Regions from separate parts of the Pseudomonas sp. NPDC078416 genome, predicted to be linked through region 1. Evidence: predicted binding sites of a transcription regulator. Region 1 holds the regulator's gene; each other region holds the start of a gene.
The links. Region 1 encodes sigma-54, which starts transcription at its own class of promoters, with help from an activator protein. Its sites were predicted from a motif close to ANTGGCATNNANNTTGCTNT; they were not measured.
Positions count from the first base shown of each region.

Region 2: the regulator sigma-54 is predicted to act here: its motif matches at 2,007-2,026, upstream of ACQKEN_RS03410 (pilin).
Region 3: the regulator sigma-54 is predicted to act here: its motif matches at 2,051-2,070, upstream of ACQKEN_RS18465 (circularly permuted type 2 ATP-grasp protein).
Region 4: the regulator sigma-54 is predicted to act here: its motif matches at 1,186-1,205, upstream of glnA (glutamate--ammonia ligase).

Region 1 is NZ_JBNNGV010000027.1:14,744-18,318, forward strand. Features, by position in the region: gene rapZ (RNase adapter RapZ) at 1-684, opposite strand, end outside; gene ptsN (PTS IIA-like nitrogen regulatory protein PtsN) at 687-1,151, opposite strand; gene hpf (ribosome hibernation-promoting factor, HPF/YfiA family) at 1,164-1,472, opposite strand; gene ACQKEN_RS20120 (RNA polymerase factor sigma-54) at 1,549-3,042, opposite strand; gene lptB (LPS export ABC transporter ATP-binding protein) at 3,232-3,575, opposite strand, start outside.
Region 2 is NZ_JBNNGV010000001.1:759,786-763,360, reverse strand. Features, by position in the region: gene nadC (carboxylating nicotinate-nucleotide diphosphorylase) at 300-1,148, shown strand; tRNA gene ACQKEN_RS03415 (tRNA-Thr) at 1,446-1,521, opposite strand; gene ACQKEN_RS03410 (pilin) at 1,541-1,963, opposite strand; gene pilB (type IV-A pilus assembly ATPase PilB) at 2,188-3,575, shown strand, end outside.
Region 3 is NZ_JBNNGV010000022.1:61,848-65,422, forward strand. Features, by position in the region: gene ACQKEN_RS18450 (LTA synthase family protein) at 1-645, shown strand, start outside; gene ACQKEN_RS18455 (hypothetical protein) at 816-1,052, shown strand; gene ACQKEN_RS18460 (ribonuclease E inhibitor RraB) at 1,302-1,640, shown strand; gene ACQKEN_RS18465 (circularly permuted type 2 ATP-grasp protein) at 2,104-3,513, shown strand; gene ACQKEN_RS18470 (alpha-E domain-containing protein) at 3,526-3,575, shown strand, end outside.
Region 4 is NZ_JBNNGV010000042.1:1,763-5,337, forward strand. Features, by position in the region: gene thiI (tRNA uracil 4-sulfurtransferase ThiI) at 1-971, opposite strand, end outside; gene glnA (glutamate--ammonia ligase) at 1,304-2,710, shown strand; gene ACQKEN_RS23480 (cupin domain-containing protein) at 2,878-3,327, shown strand; gene ACQKEN_RS23485 (chorismate mutase) at 3,357-3,575, shown strand, end outside.

The sequences.
Region 1 (3,575 bases):
AAAGATGTCCTGAAACATTTCTTCGACGTCCGGTTGCGCCGCGAGGTAATCGGTAACCGGCTTGTCGAGGCCCGACTGCTCGCGCAGCTCGGGTTTCCAGTAGGGGTTGGGCAGGCAGCGCACGTCGAACACCAGGTCGGCGTCCACGGGCATACCGCGCTTGAAGCCGAAGGATTCGATGAGGAAGGCGGTGCCCGGTTCGGGTTTGTTCAGCAGGCGCAGTTTAAGAATGTCGCGCAGCTGGTAGAGATTCAGGTGCGTGGTGTCGACGGTCAGATCCGCCAGGTCGATGATCGGGCCGAGCAACGTCTTCTCGTCACGGATCGCTTCGGCCAACGAGCGCGTTGCCGTGCTCAGCGGGTGACGACGGCGAGTTTCGGAAAAGCGCTTGAGCAGGGTTGATTCATCGGCGTCGAGGAACAGCACGTCGCACTGGATATGCCGGGCACGAACCTCGGCGAGCATCCGCGGGAATCGCGTCAGGTGACTGGGCAGATTGCGCGCGTCAATCGAGACCGCCAGCAGGGGCTCAGCCAATTCGGTATTGATCAGTGCGCGCTCGGCCAGTTCCGGGAGCAGCCCGGCGGGCAGGTTATCGACGCAATAGAATCCGCTGTCTTCAAGGACATCGAGGGCCGTGCTCTTGCCGGAGCCGGAGCGGCCGCTGACGATGATCATGCGCATGATCAGTGACCGTTCTGGACGTCGATCACGACGTTGTAGAGCTCTTCAGCGGTTTTGGCACCGCGCAGCCGCTTACGCACCTCGGCCTGATCAAGCATGCTGGCGATCTGGCGCAGCAGTTCGAGGTGGGCATCGGTGGCCGCTTCCGGGACCAGCAGCACAAACAGCAGGTCAACCGGTGCGCCGTCGATGGCGTCGAAATCAATGGGTTTTTCGAGATGCAGCACGGCGCTGACAGGCGTTGAACAGCCCTTCAAGCGGCAGTGGGGAATGGCGATGCCATTACCGAATCCGGTAGAGCCGAGCTTTTCACGGGCAATAAGACTTTCAAACACCACCTGCTCATCAAGATCAGGCACTTGCTTGCTGATCACGTTGGCGATGTTTTGGAGTACGGCTTTTTTGCTGCCGCCTGGCACGTTCACAAGTGAACGGCCAGGGGTCAGGATATTTTCAAGTCGGATCATGAGTGGGGAGTGTCAGCGAGCAGTCGCGCCTTGCAGCAGACTTTGCTGTTTTTCCTTATGTTTTTTGAGTTGGCGGTCAAGCTTGTCGGCAAGCAGGTCAATGGCTGCATACATGTCGTCGTGTTCGGCGTTGGCAACCACTTCAGCGCCAGGAACGTGCAGGGTGGCTTCGATCTTCTGCTTGAGCTTCTCGACCTCCATCGTGACCTGCACATTCGTGATCTTGTCGAAATGGCGTTCCAGTCGGGCGAGTTTCTCGCCGATGTAGGTCCGCAGAGGTTCGGTCACTTCCAGCTGGTGTCCACTGATGTTGACTTGCATACAGCTTCTCCTTCGTTGCCAGTGCATTAAGAGGCAGGCGTAATGCCTGCCACTGGAACGCTTTGACGTGTGACCTTTACATCAGTCGCTTGCGTTCGCTGGACGGCGAAATCCCAAGGGATTCGCGGTACTTGGCGACTGTGCGACGGGCCACTTGAATGCCTTGTGCTTCCAGTAAACCAGCGATCTTGCTGTCACTCAACGGCTTTTTCTGATTTTCCGCAGCGACCAGTTTTTTGATGATCGCGCGAATCGCCGTGGACGAGCATTCGCCGCCTTCGGAGGTGCTGACGTGGCTGGAAAAGAAATATTTGAGTTCGTAGATCCCGCGCGGCGTGTGCATGAACTTTTGCGTGGTCACCCGGGAAATCGTCGATTCATGCATGCCGACCGCTTCAGCGATGTCATGCAGAACCAGCGGTTTCATGGCCTCGTCGCCGTACTCGAGGAAGCCGCGCTGGTGTTCAACGATTTGCGTCGCCACCTTCATCAGGGTCTCGTTACGGCTCTGCAGGCTCTTGATGAACCAGCGAGCTTCCTGCAGCTGATTGCGCATGAACGTGTTGTCGGCGCTGGTATCGGCGCGACGCACGAACCCTGCGTACTGGGGATTGACCCGCAGGCGCGGCACGGATTCCTGGTTCAGCTCCACCAGCCAGCGCTCGTTGTCCTTGCGCACGATGACGTCGGGCACGACGTACTCGGCTTCGCTGGACTCGATCTGCGAACCGGGGCGCGGGTTGAGGCTCTGCACCAGTTCGATGACCTGACGCAGGTCGTCTTCCTTGAGCTTCATGCGGCGCATCAGTTGCGCGTAGTCGCGGCTGCCCAACAGGTCGATGTATTCGCTGACCAGCTTCTGCGCTTCCGCCAGCCACCTGGTTTTGGCCGGCAACTGGCGAAGCTGCAGCAGCAGGCATTCGCTCAGGTTGCGAGCACCGATGCCGGCAGGCTCGAACTGCTGAATGCGGTGCAGAACGGCTTCGATTTCGTCCAGCTCGATATCGAGCTCGGGATCGAACGCGTCGAGCATTTCTTCGAGTGTTTCGTCGAGGTAGCCCTGGTTGTTGATGCAGTCGATCAGGGTCACGGCGATCAGGCGGTCGGTGTCCGACATTGGCGCCAGGTTGAGTTGCCAGAGCAGGTGGCTTTGCAGGCTCTCGCCAACGGAGGTGCGGGTGGTGAAATCCCACTCGTCATCGTCGTTGCTGGGCAGGCTGCTGGCGCTGGTTTGGTAGACGTCTTCCCACGCGGTGTCGACGGGCAGCTCGTTGGGAATGCGCTCGTTCCAGTCGCCCTCATCGAGGTTGTCGACGGTTGGCGCCGATTCCTGGTAGGTGGGTTCCTGAACATCAGCGTTGGGCTTTTGCTCTACGTTATCCGCCAGGGGGTCGGCGTTATCGAAATCGTCGCCTTCCTCCTGCCGTTCCAGCATCGGGTTCGACTCCAGCGCCTCCTGAATCTCCTGTTGGAGATCCAGTGTCGACAACTGAAGCAAGCGGATTGCCTGTTGCAGCTGAGGCGTCATCGTCAGCTGCTGGCCCATTCTCAAGACTAGCGAAGGTTTCATGGCAGGGCTTAACACCTTATTCGCCGGCGCACTGCGCGCCATTTACTACCAGGGCGCCGAGGGCGCCAACTTAAGCAAATTATATGCCTGAAGCTGGAGGGTTTGCCTAGAGTGTGATGACAATTAAAAAACGAGGTCGGCGATGGCGCACGTTGCGGGGTACCGCACAACCTCATGTCATCACTGCGGTTACAGGCGGAACTCGTGACCCAGATACACTTCCTTGACCAACTGGTTGGCCAGGATGGATTCGGCGTCGCCTTCGGCAATCAGCTGCCCATCGTTGACGATGTAGGCGGTTTCGCAGATGTCTAGCGTCTCACGCACGTTGTGGTCGGTGATCAGCACGCCGATCCCTTTGGCCTTGAGGTGGTGGATGATCTGCTTGATGTCGCCTACGGAAATAGGGTCGACACCGGCGAAGGGTTCATCGAGCAGAATGAATTTTGGCGAAGTGGCGAGGGCGCGTGCGATTTCCACGCGGCGACGTTCGCCGCCCGACAGGCTCATGCCCAGATTGTCGCGAATGTGGG
Region 2 (3,575 bases), on a different contig from region 1:
GATCTAAAAATTTATCCCTGGGGATGTGGCAGGCTAACGTCAACGCTATGACGTCAAATACAAGGCGAAAGTATCGGGGAAATCAGGGCCGCTCGCCAGCGGACACTTCGCCTTTGTTGGAATAATAGGAGGCGGCGGAGCGATATGTGCAGCGATAGACCATCAAAATCACAATCTGTCGCATAACCGAGGAAAAAACCGACAAAGTGCAGGTTATGCACCCGACTGGACACGTGACCGACTTAGGTTGGTACACCCGTCTGCCATATACTCGGCGCACTTAGTCCGCGGAGCCTGATATGCCAAACCTACGTCTAGACGCCCTCACTGCCGAAATCGAAGCCAACGTGCGCCGTGCGTTGCTGGAGGATGTGGGCAGTGGCGACATCACCGCGCAACTGATTCCGGCGGAGCGGCTGGCCAAGGCCACTGTGATCTCCCGAGACGCAGCGGTGATTGCCGGCACGGCGTGGGTGGACGCTGTATTCCGTCAACTTGACCCGCGCGTCGCCGTGCACTGGCAGATCGTTGACGGCGATCGCGTACAGCCCAATCAAGCACTGTTCCACCTGGAAGGCCCCGCCCGCTCCTTACTGACAGGCGAACGCAGCGCGCTCAACTTTCTGCAGCTGCTGTCAGGCGTTGCCACCCGCGCACGGCACTATGCCGACATGGTTGCCGACACTCAGGTGAAACTGCTCGACACCCGCAAAACCCTGCCCGGCCTGAGAATGGCGCAGAAATACGCTGTCACCTGCGGCGGCTGCCATAACCACCGCATCGGCTTGTTCGACGCGTTCCTGATCAAGGAAAACCACATCGCTGCATGTGGCGGTATCGCCGAAGCCATCACCGCCGCGCACAAAATCGCGCCGGGCAAGCCGGTGGAAATCGAAGTGGAAAGCCTCGACGAACTGAGGCAAGCCCTCGACGGCGGTGCCGACATCATCATGCTTGATGAGCTGAGCCTGGACGACATGCGCGAAGCCGTCCGCCTCACCTCCGGCCGCGCCAAGCTAGAGGCCAGCGGGGGTGTGACTGACGCTACCCTGAGGACCATTGCTGAAACCGGCGTTGATTACATCTCCATTGGGACGCTGACTAAAGACGTGAAGGCGGTGGATTTGTCGATGCGATTGAGTATCTGAGAGCGTCCCGACGCCTTAAAGGTTGAACTGCGACGGTAGACCGGGCTCTGCTTGTTATGGGCTTGATGTCCTTGAGATCGGATTGTTGATTAGACCAATGAGGAAATGACGATGGCTGACGAGAAGCAACCTGTCGAACCTGAAGAAGACGTTCCGGCTCACTCGACTGAGGAGGAGAAGGAGCGGTTGAAGGATTTCAATAAGGACGGGATTCCGCCTGGGATTTGTTGATTGGCGGGATGATGCGGATGTTGGGTACGAAAAGCCCGGTCTTGATGACCGGGCTCTATGCGTTTCTGGTGCCGAAAATAGGAATCGAACCTACGACCTTCGCGTTACGAGTGCGCTGCTCTACCGACTGAGCTATTTCGGCAAACCGCTATTGACTAGACTTAGTTCTTCACATAGTTATTGTCGACGCACTTACCGCTGTACTGCCATGTAAGTACGCCACTGGCCAAGGTAGGTTTCAAGGAACAGGTATCTGTAGCGACAATACCTTTATAAGCGTTTGGCGTTGCAACAATTTCCGCTGTTTTTGCTGTCAGCTCAATTTTATTCAATGCGCCGGTCGACAGGCCACTTGGTAGAGGCTGCTGGATCTTCGCATCAGTATCGCAAGAGGCAAGTGCCGATTCTTGAGCTACGCAAACCCCAATCGCAGCCTTTACAGAGGTCATGCCGTTAATCACTTCAGTGTAAGCCGCTTTTTTTATGTAGTTTTGATAAGCCGGCAGCGCAACGGCAGCCAAAATGCCAATAATCGCGACAACGATCATCAGCTCAATCAAGGTGAAACCTTTTTGTGACTTCATCGCTACTACTCCAGGTGTCAATTAGGTGTTGCTCGGACGACACGATGCATAGTACGTGCCAGTTCTGGAACTGCTCTGCCTAAAAGCACTACGTTGATGCGAGTGCCGCCCGAAACCACTTCATATCCGCACTAAGTGACAATTTTCGTCACTACAGCCCTGTCCATTTGGCAGCACCGCTCGACTACGCTATAACGGTCCAATGTCCGTGTCTGGTGGCTACAATGACTGATGTCGTCCTAACTGGTTTGGCCAAACAACTCGTTGTTGCCGAGCTGATAACTGAACAAACGGCTCAGAAGGCCTACGAACAAGCGCGGCGTGACAAGGTCTCGCTTGTTCATCATCTCGTCGAGAGCAAGCTTTTAAAAAGCATTACAGTCGCGGAAGTAGCGTCGGAACAGTTCGGCATACCGTTTCTGGACCTCAGTACGCTTGAAAAAGAAAGTCAGCCGAAAGGCTTGGTAAGCGAGAAGCTCATTCGTCAACACTATGCGCTTCCGCTGTGGCGGCGTGGCAACAAGCTTTTTGTGGGCATCTCCGATCCTACCAATCATCAAGCAATTACTGACATTCAGTTCAGCACCGGCCTGACGACTGAAGCGATTTTGGTCGAGGATGACAAGCTAACAAGCGCCATCGACAAGTTTTTTGATAGCCATTCGGGCATGGGCGACCTTGCAGACGTCGATCTGGGGCTTGAGGTTGAAACTGTCGACGAAAGCAAGGAATCGGCGATCGGGGGGCAAGACGCTGACGACGCCCCAGTTGTACGCTTCGTTAATAAGATGCTGATGGATGCCATCCGCCTGGGGTCGTCTGATCTGCATTTCGAGCCCTACGAAAAAATTTTCCGGGTTAGACTCCGCACCGATGGCATTCTTCATGAGGTGGCGAAGCCGCCCATTCACCTTGCTGGGCGGATCGCTGCACGTCTGAAGGTCATGGCAAGTCTCGATATTTCGGAGCGTCGAAAACCGCAAGATGGCCGCATCAAACTCCGAATTTCTAAAAACCGGGCCATCGACTTTCGGGTCAACACGCTACCCACACTGTGGGGCGAAAAAATCGTGATGCGGATTTTGGACCCTACTACTGCGCAGATGGGCATCGATGCGCTGGGGTACGAGCCGGAGCAGAAAGCGCTCTACCTTGAAGCCCTTCGCCAACCCCAGGGCATGATCCTTGTGACCGGCCCTACCGGCTCGGGTAAAACGGTGTCGCTTTATACGGGATTGAATATCCTCAACACTGTCGATATCAATATCTCGACGGCAGAGGACCCGGTCGAAATCAATCTCGAAGGCATCAACCAGGTCAACGTCAACCCGCGTCAGGGAATGGACTTCTCTCAGGCGCTGCGAGCGTTCCTACGTCAGGATCCTGACGTGATCATGGTGGGTGAAATTCGAGATCTGGAAACAGCCGAAATCGCAATCAAGGCTTCGCAAACCGGCCATATGGTTTTGTCCACGCTGCACACCAACAGCGCGGCTGAAACGCTCACCCGCCTGCATCACATGGGCGTCGCGGCTTTTAATATTGCAACGGCCATCAACCTGATCATCGCTCAACGTCTTGCGCGAAAGTTGTGCCCGCATTGCAAAAAGGA
Region 3 (3,575 bases), on a different contig from region 1:
CCCTACGCACTGCCGGCGAATCTGCCGGTCGAGCGCGTGACCGGTCATGGCACGCTGGATGAACACCTCACCGCCATGCGTTACTCGGATTGGGCGCTGGGTCAGTTCTTCGAGAAAGCCAAGAAAGAGCCGTACTACAAAGACACGCTGTTTGTGGTCGTCGGTGACCACGGCTTTGGCAACAACGAGCAGATCACCGAGATGGACCTGGGCCGTTTCAACGTGCCGATGCTGATGATCGCCCCGGGCCTGCAAGACAAGTTCGGCAAGCGCAGCAGCATCGTCGGTACGCAGATCGATATCGTACCGACCATCATGGGCCGCCTGGGTGGCGACACCGTGCACCAGTGTTGGGGCCGCGACCTGCTCAATCTGCCGGCGGGAGACGAGGGCTTTGGTGTGATCAAGCCATCGGGCAGCGAGCAGACCGTGGCGCTGGTCACCGGCAACCGGATCCTGATCGAACCCAAGGAAATGGAGCCGAAGGTGTACAGCTACGCGTTGGGCACCAAGCCCCACGCCGAGCTGATGCCGAACGCGCCGGACGTCGCCGAGTTGCGCAAGAAGCTCGACAGCTTCCTGCAGACCGCAACCAAGAGCCTGCTGGACAACACGGCAGGGGTCAAAGACGCCAAGCCGCAATGACCGCAGCCTGATGAAAAACGCCCCGACACCGGGGCGTTTTTTTTTGCCTGCAGACCTGTGGGTTTGGGCTGATAACCTCGGGCGGGCGCTGACGATTCGGGTTGAACGTCAGTGCGCTGCAAGGGTCAAGATCATCAGGCCGTTGTCAGGCCTTTACTGAGGAGACATTGATGAAAGTGTGGACTATTTCGTTTCTGGACAAAGACGGTGTACAGCAAAGCCTCGATCTTGAATCCGATCACCGTCCCAGTGAAGAAGAGGCTGCGCAGCGACTCCGTCCGATCCTGTTCCCGGTCGCCAGTGATCTTGATCTGAACGACCTCGACGGTCGCACTGCCGAGCCCACCGTAAAGACACTCAAAGAGCAGAACGCGGTACAGATCATCTCCATCGTCGAGGCTTCGTAAGAAGCCTGCATTTCCCGCCATCCTGCCAATTGGCAACGCACTATCAATCGGCGTACTCTGCCAGCGAGGTCGGTGAAGCATCTACCCGAGTCAGCTCGCGTACGTATGTTTGTTTTGTAAAACGTACCGGCCTTGTCAGCGACATGCTTGAGTCCCGGGCGGCGGATGACCTGCCGCTACACGCCTCGCCATCGGGGAGTGTTTCGGGATAGTTGAAACTCTATCTATCGTTGCATAGGAGGACGTTTCATGAGCACAGCCTATCAAGAAGACGTCAGCAGCCATGTTCTGCGCTGCATGAAAGAAGGCGGTTTCGACTTCGCACGCATTCACCCCATCGAGTTCTATGCCACCTTTCCGGATGAGGACCGGGCGCGTCAGGCTGCGGAAAAATTTCGTGGCGAGTCAGTCAATGTCCAGCTCAATGCTCTGGAAGACGGCGCGTGGCACCTGGAACTGAGCAAGTTGATGTACGCGACCTACGACGGAATCGGCGACTTCGAGCAGGATTTCCAGACCGCGATTTTCGGTCTGGACGGGGAGGTTGAAGGCTGGGGCGTGAAACAGGAGCTCAAGCGCCTTCATTGACCTGGCTTCATTGACAGTCAGGCGTCGAAAGCAAGGCGCCTGGCGTCAAGAACGTGGTCTCCCGTGTCTACGATCAAGCGTGGCGCGGGAGATGCACCGAGCTGAATCACAGGCAAAAAAAAGCCGCTCTCTTGGGAGCGGCGGAAAGGGAATATCGGGTGGCGTTGCCAATAAGGTTTTGAGCCAGTCGCCTTGTGAGATCCGGCGGGTTGGTCTGCGGTATGGGGCGATTATGATCAGCTCCAGTAGTACGCGGAAATGAACTGTGGCTATGCCCGCGATAGATTTTGAAAAGTACCGGATGCTTCGCCATGAAGCGTCGGGCAAAAGGTTAGGGCGCATCGTGCACAGGAATGGTGCGGACGCTCCGGCTGTTTAATTCAACCCATTGATATTGAAGCGTTTATGCCGATGGCACGGGCCTTGCGAAGGCTCTGGTGTCCATGGTGACAAGGAGTACGGCATGATCCGCACCTTTTATGACGAGATGTACGATGCGGGCGGCATAGTCCGTCCGCATTATCGGGAATTCGCCCGCTGGTTGGGTGAAGCGCCGCCTGAGTTGCTCGCTCAGCGCCGGCGTGAGGCCGATCTTTTGTTTCATCGCGCCGGGATCACGTTCACGCTGTACGGCGACGAGCAGGGCACCGAGCGGCTCATCCCCTTCGATACGATTCCGCGCAGCATTCCGGCCAGCGAATGGCGAGTGGTGGAACGCGGCTGCATTCAGCGCGTCAAGGCGCTGAACATGTTTCTCGCTGACCTCTATCACGATCAGCGCATCATCAAGGCCGGGATCATTCCTGCCGAACAGGTACTTGCCAACGAGCAATACCAGTTGGCGATGCAGGGCCTGAATCTGCACCGCGACCTGTATTCGCACATCTCCGGCGTCGATCTGGTGCGTGACGGCGACGGCACGTATTACGTGCTCGAAGACAACCTGCGCACGCCAAGCGGCGTGAGCTACATGCTCGAAGACCGCAAGATGATGATGCGGCTGTTCCCCGAGCTGTTCGCCGCGCAACGCATCGCGCCGATCGATCACTACCCGAATCTGTTGCTGGACACCCTCAAAAGCTCGAGCCCGCTGGATAACCCGAGCGTCGTCGTGCTGACCCCCGGGCGCTTCAACAGCGCGTTTTTCGAGCATGCGTTTCTCGCCCGGGAAATGGGCGTGGAGCTGGTGGAAGGCGCTGACCTGTTCGTGCGCGATGACCGCGTGTTCATGCGCACCACCGACGGCCCGAAAGCGGTGGACGTGATTTACCGCAGGCTCGATGACGCGTTCCTTGATCCACTGGCGTTCAATCCTGATTCCATGCTCGGCGTGCCGGGCCTGCTGGCCGCCTACCGCTCGGGCAATGTGGTCCTGGCCAATGCCATCGGCACTGGCGTGGCGGACGACAAGTCGGTGTACCCCTTCGTGACCGACATGATCCGTTTCTACCTCGACGAAGAGCCGATCCTCAAGAACGTGCCGACCTGGCAGTGCCGCAAGCCCGAAGAGCTGTCCCACGTGCTCGCCAATCTGGGCGATCTGGTGGTCAAGGAAACCCAGGGCTCCGGCGGTTACGGCATGCTCGTGGGCCCCGCATCCACCGCCGCCGAAATCGAGTCGTTCCGGGCGCGGCTCAAAGCCAAGCCCCACGCGTACATAGCGCAACCGACCTTGTGCCTGTCGACCTGTCCGACCTTCGTCGAGAACGGTATCGCCCCGCGCCACATCGACCTTCGCCCGTTCGTCCTGGCTGGCCGCGAAACCCGTGTAGTGCCCGGTGGTCTCACGCGTGTTGCCCTGCGCGAAGGCTCGCTGGTGGTGAACTCGTCGCAGGGTGGCGGAACCAAGGACACCTGGGTGGTCGAGGATTAAGGATGCCTGCCAATGCTAAGTAGAACTGCCTCGGATTTATATTGGATGTCGCGGTACCTGGA
Region 4 (3,575 bases), on a different contig from region 1:
TGCTTGTGACTGGCGATCAGCGGTCGCAGGACCAGCTTCTCTGTTACGCAATCGATGACCGACAGGTTGGGCAGCGTCTGGCTGGACACCTGGGAAATCGCCTCGCCGGTGACCAGCGCGTCGATTTCCAGCCGGTCGGCAATGTTCGTCGCGGCGCGCAACATCATACGCTTCAATACTACGCCCATATGACTGTTATCGACTTTTCCGAGAATTTCTCCCAGAACTTCCTCGAACGGTACGCTGACGAAGAGCACCCGCTGGGAGCTGCCGTACTTCTTCCAGATGAAGTGCGCGACTTCCATCACGCCCAGCTCGTGGGCACGTCCGCCCAGATTGAAGAAGCAGAAATGGCTCATCAGGCCACGACGCATGATCTGGTACGCCGCCACGGTGGAGTCAAAGCCACCGGACATCAGGATCAGGGTCTGTTCAAGCGAACCCAGCGGATAACCGCCCATGCCGTTGTGCTGGCTGTGGATCACGAACAGGCGCTGGTCCCGAATCTCGATTCTGACTTCGACTTCCGGGGCCTTGAGCGAGATGCCGGCGGCGCTGCACTCACGGCGCAGCTTGCTGCCGACGTACTTCTCGACGTCCATGGAGCTGAAGTCATGATGACCGGCACGCTTGCAGCGCACGCCGAATATCTTGCCGGGAATTGCATCGCCGAAGTGCAGCTTGCACTTCTCGTAGATATCTTCCATGTCGCCCAGCGGGTACTGGTCGACCTGCAGAAAGTGCGTGATGCCGGGCATGCAGCTGAGCCGCTCGGTCATCTCGCGCAGGACTTTGGCATCCTCGACCCTGGTTTCGACCTCAAGGTTGTCCCACACGCCATCCACCACCAACGCCGGGTCCAGATCGCGGAGCACCGTGCGGATGTTCTTGGCCAGCTGTTTGATGAAGCGCTTGCGCACAGGCCGGCTTTTGATAGTGATTTCTGGGAAGACTTTGACGATTAATTTCATGAAAACAGCGCGCTAGGTCCCGGTCGAAAAAGGGGGGCGCGGATTATAGCGGAAATTGCTCAAGGTTTAACCAGTTATCGTACGGCCAATCGTCTACGCACCAAAACGGCCCTGTATACAATTACTTAGCACCATAAGGGTGCGCCTGTTTTCGAATATGCGACGTTTAACGCGCTTAAAGGCAAGTATTCCCGTGGGAAACCCAACACAGGGCACTGGCATGCAAATTGCTCCCTTGTGAGGCAGGTTGCCTTGGTCGAGTATCGCGCCCGGCATCACCCAAATTGAAGGGCCAACCACTACTCAGGCCCTAATCCACCCCGGAGGACAACATGTCGAAGTCGGTTCAACTCATCAAAGATCATGACGTTAAGTGGATTGATCTGCGCTTCACGGACACCAAAGGCACTCAGCACCACGTGACCATGCCGGCCCGCGATGCGCTGGAAGACGACTTCTTCGAAGTCGGCAAAATGTTCGACGGTTCCTCCATCTCGGGCTGGAAAGGCATCGAAGCCTCCGACATGATCCTGCTGCCGGACGACGAAACCGCCGTCCTGGATCCGTTCACCGAAGAGCCTACCCTGATCCTGGTGTGCGACATCATCGAACCTTCGACCATGCAAGGTTACGATCGCGACCCACGTGCCATCGCTCACCGCGCCGAGGAATACCTGAAGTCGACCGGCATCGGTGACACTGTATTCGCCGGCCCTGAGCCAGAATTCTTCATCTTCGACGAAGTGAAATTCAAGTCCGACATCTCCGGCTCCATGTTCAAGATCTACTCCGAACAAGGTTCGTGGATGTCCGACGCTGACATCGAAGGCGGTAACAAGGGTCACCGTCCAGGCATCAAAGGCGGCTACTTCCCGGTTCCACCGTTCGACCACGACCACGAAATCCGCACCGCAATGTGCAACGCCCTGGAAGAAATGGGCCAGGTCGTCGAAGTTCACCACCACGAAGTGGCAACCGCTGGCCAGAACGAAATCGGTGTGAAATTCAACACGCTGGTTAAAAAGGCTGACGAAGTTCAGACCCTGAAGTACGTCGTGCACAACGTTGCCGACGCTTACGGCCGCACCGCTACCTTCATGCCAAAGCCTCTGTACGGCGATAACGGTTCAGGTATGCACGTTCACATGTCCATCTCCAAAGATGGCAAGAACACCTTCGCAGGCGAAGGTTATGCCGGCCTGTCCGACACCGCTCTGTACTTCATCGGCGGCATCATCAAGCACGGCAAGGCGCTAAACGGCTTCACCAACCCGGCAACCAACTCCTACAAGCGTCTGGTTCCAGGTTTCGAAGCGCCGGTCATGCTGGCCTACTCGGCTCGCAACCGTTCGGCGTCGATCCGTATTCCTTACGTCAACAGCCCTAAAGGCCGTCGTATCGAAGCACGTTTCCCGGACCCGGCGGCCAACCCGTACCTGGCGTTCGCTGCATTGTTGATGGCTGGCCTGGACGGCATCCAGAACAAGATCCACCCTGGCGATGCTGCTGACAAAAACCTGTATGACCTGCCGCCTGAAGAGGCGAAAGAGATCCCACAAGTTTGCGGCAGCCTGAAAGAAGCCCTGGAAGAGCTGGATAAAGGTCGTGCGTTCCTGACCAAAGGCGGCGTATTCAGCGACGACTTCATCGACGCTTACATCGCTTTGAAATCCGAAGAAGAAATCAAAGTGCGCACCTTCGTACACCCACTGGAATACGAGCTGTACTACAGCTGCTGATCCAGTCGCGCCGGCGAAAGCTGCGTGAACGAGAGGCCTCCTTCGGGAGGCCTTTTTCGTTATTGAGCTCCCCTGATTCAGTCGCTATAAATATGTACCGCAGATGGGAATGACGCTTCCGGCAACCTTGTGTTTTCTGCTTTTCAACAAGCACAAGGATTTCGCTCATGCTGAACATTCCCGTCACTTGCGTGCTGCTGGCGATGATTGCCCTAGGCGGATGCGCCACCGCCCAACCGCCCAGTTCCGTTCCGGCCTCAACGGTCGAATCCACCGTTTTGCTCAAAAGCTCAAGGTCCTGGGATGGAACGGCCTATGACGCTTACCCCGTCGGCAAGCCTGAGCTGACTGTCCTCAACATCAAGATCCCCGCCAACACCGCACTCAATTGGCACGAGCACCCAATGCCCAATGCGGCCTATGTCCTGTCCGGTAATCTCACGGTTGAAACCCGCGAAGGCGGCAAATCGATTCTGCTCAAGCCAGGCGATGTGCTGCCTGAAATGGTCAACAGGGAGCATCGAGGCCTGACGGGGAACACCGCAGTGGAACTCGTCGTTTTTTACGCCGGGACCCCGGGAATGCCACTTTCTACGCGCCAAAGTGTTAAACAGTGATCGCTCGGTCATACGTGAGGACATAACTAATGCTTAAACAGCTCCAACTCGCTGCCCTGGCCTGCGGCCTGGTGTCGACCGGCCTTCACGCGGCGCCTGCTCAGCAGCCGCCTGTGCAACTTCAGCCGCTTATTGCGGCCATGGAGCATAGGCTGGAAATCGCCAACGACGTAGCACACAGCAAATGGCACAGCGGCAAGCCGGTGCAGGACAGTGAGCGCGAGCGCCTGGTAATTCAGAATGCCGAG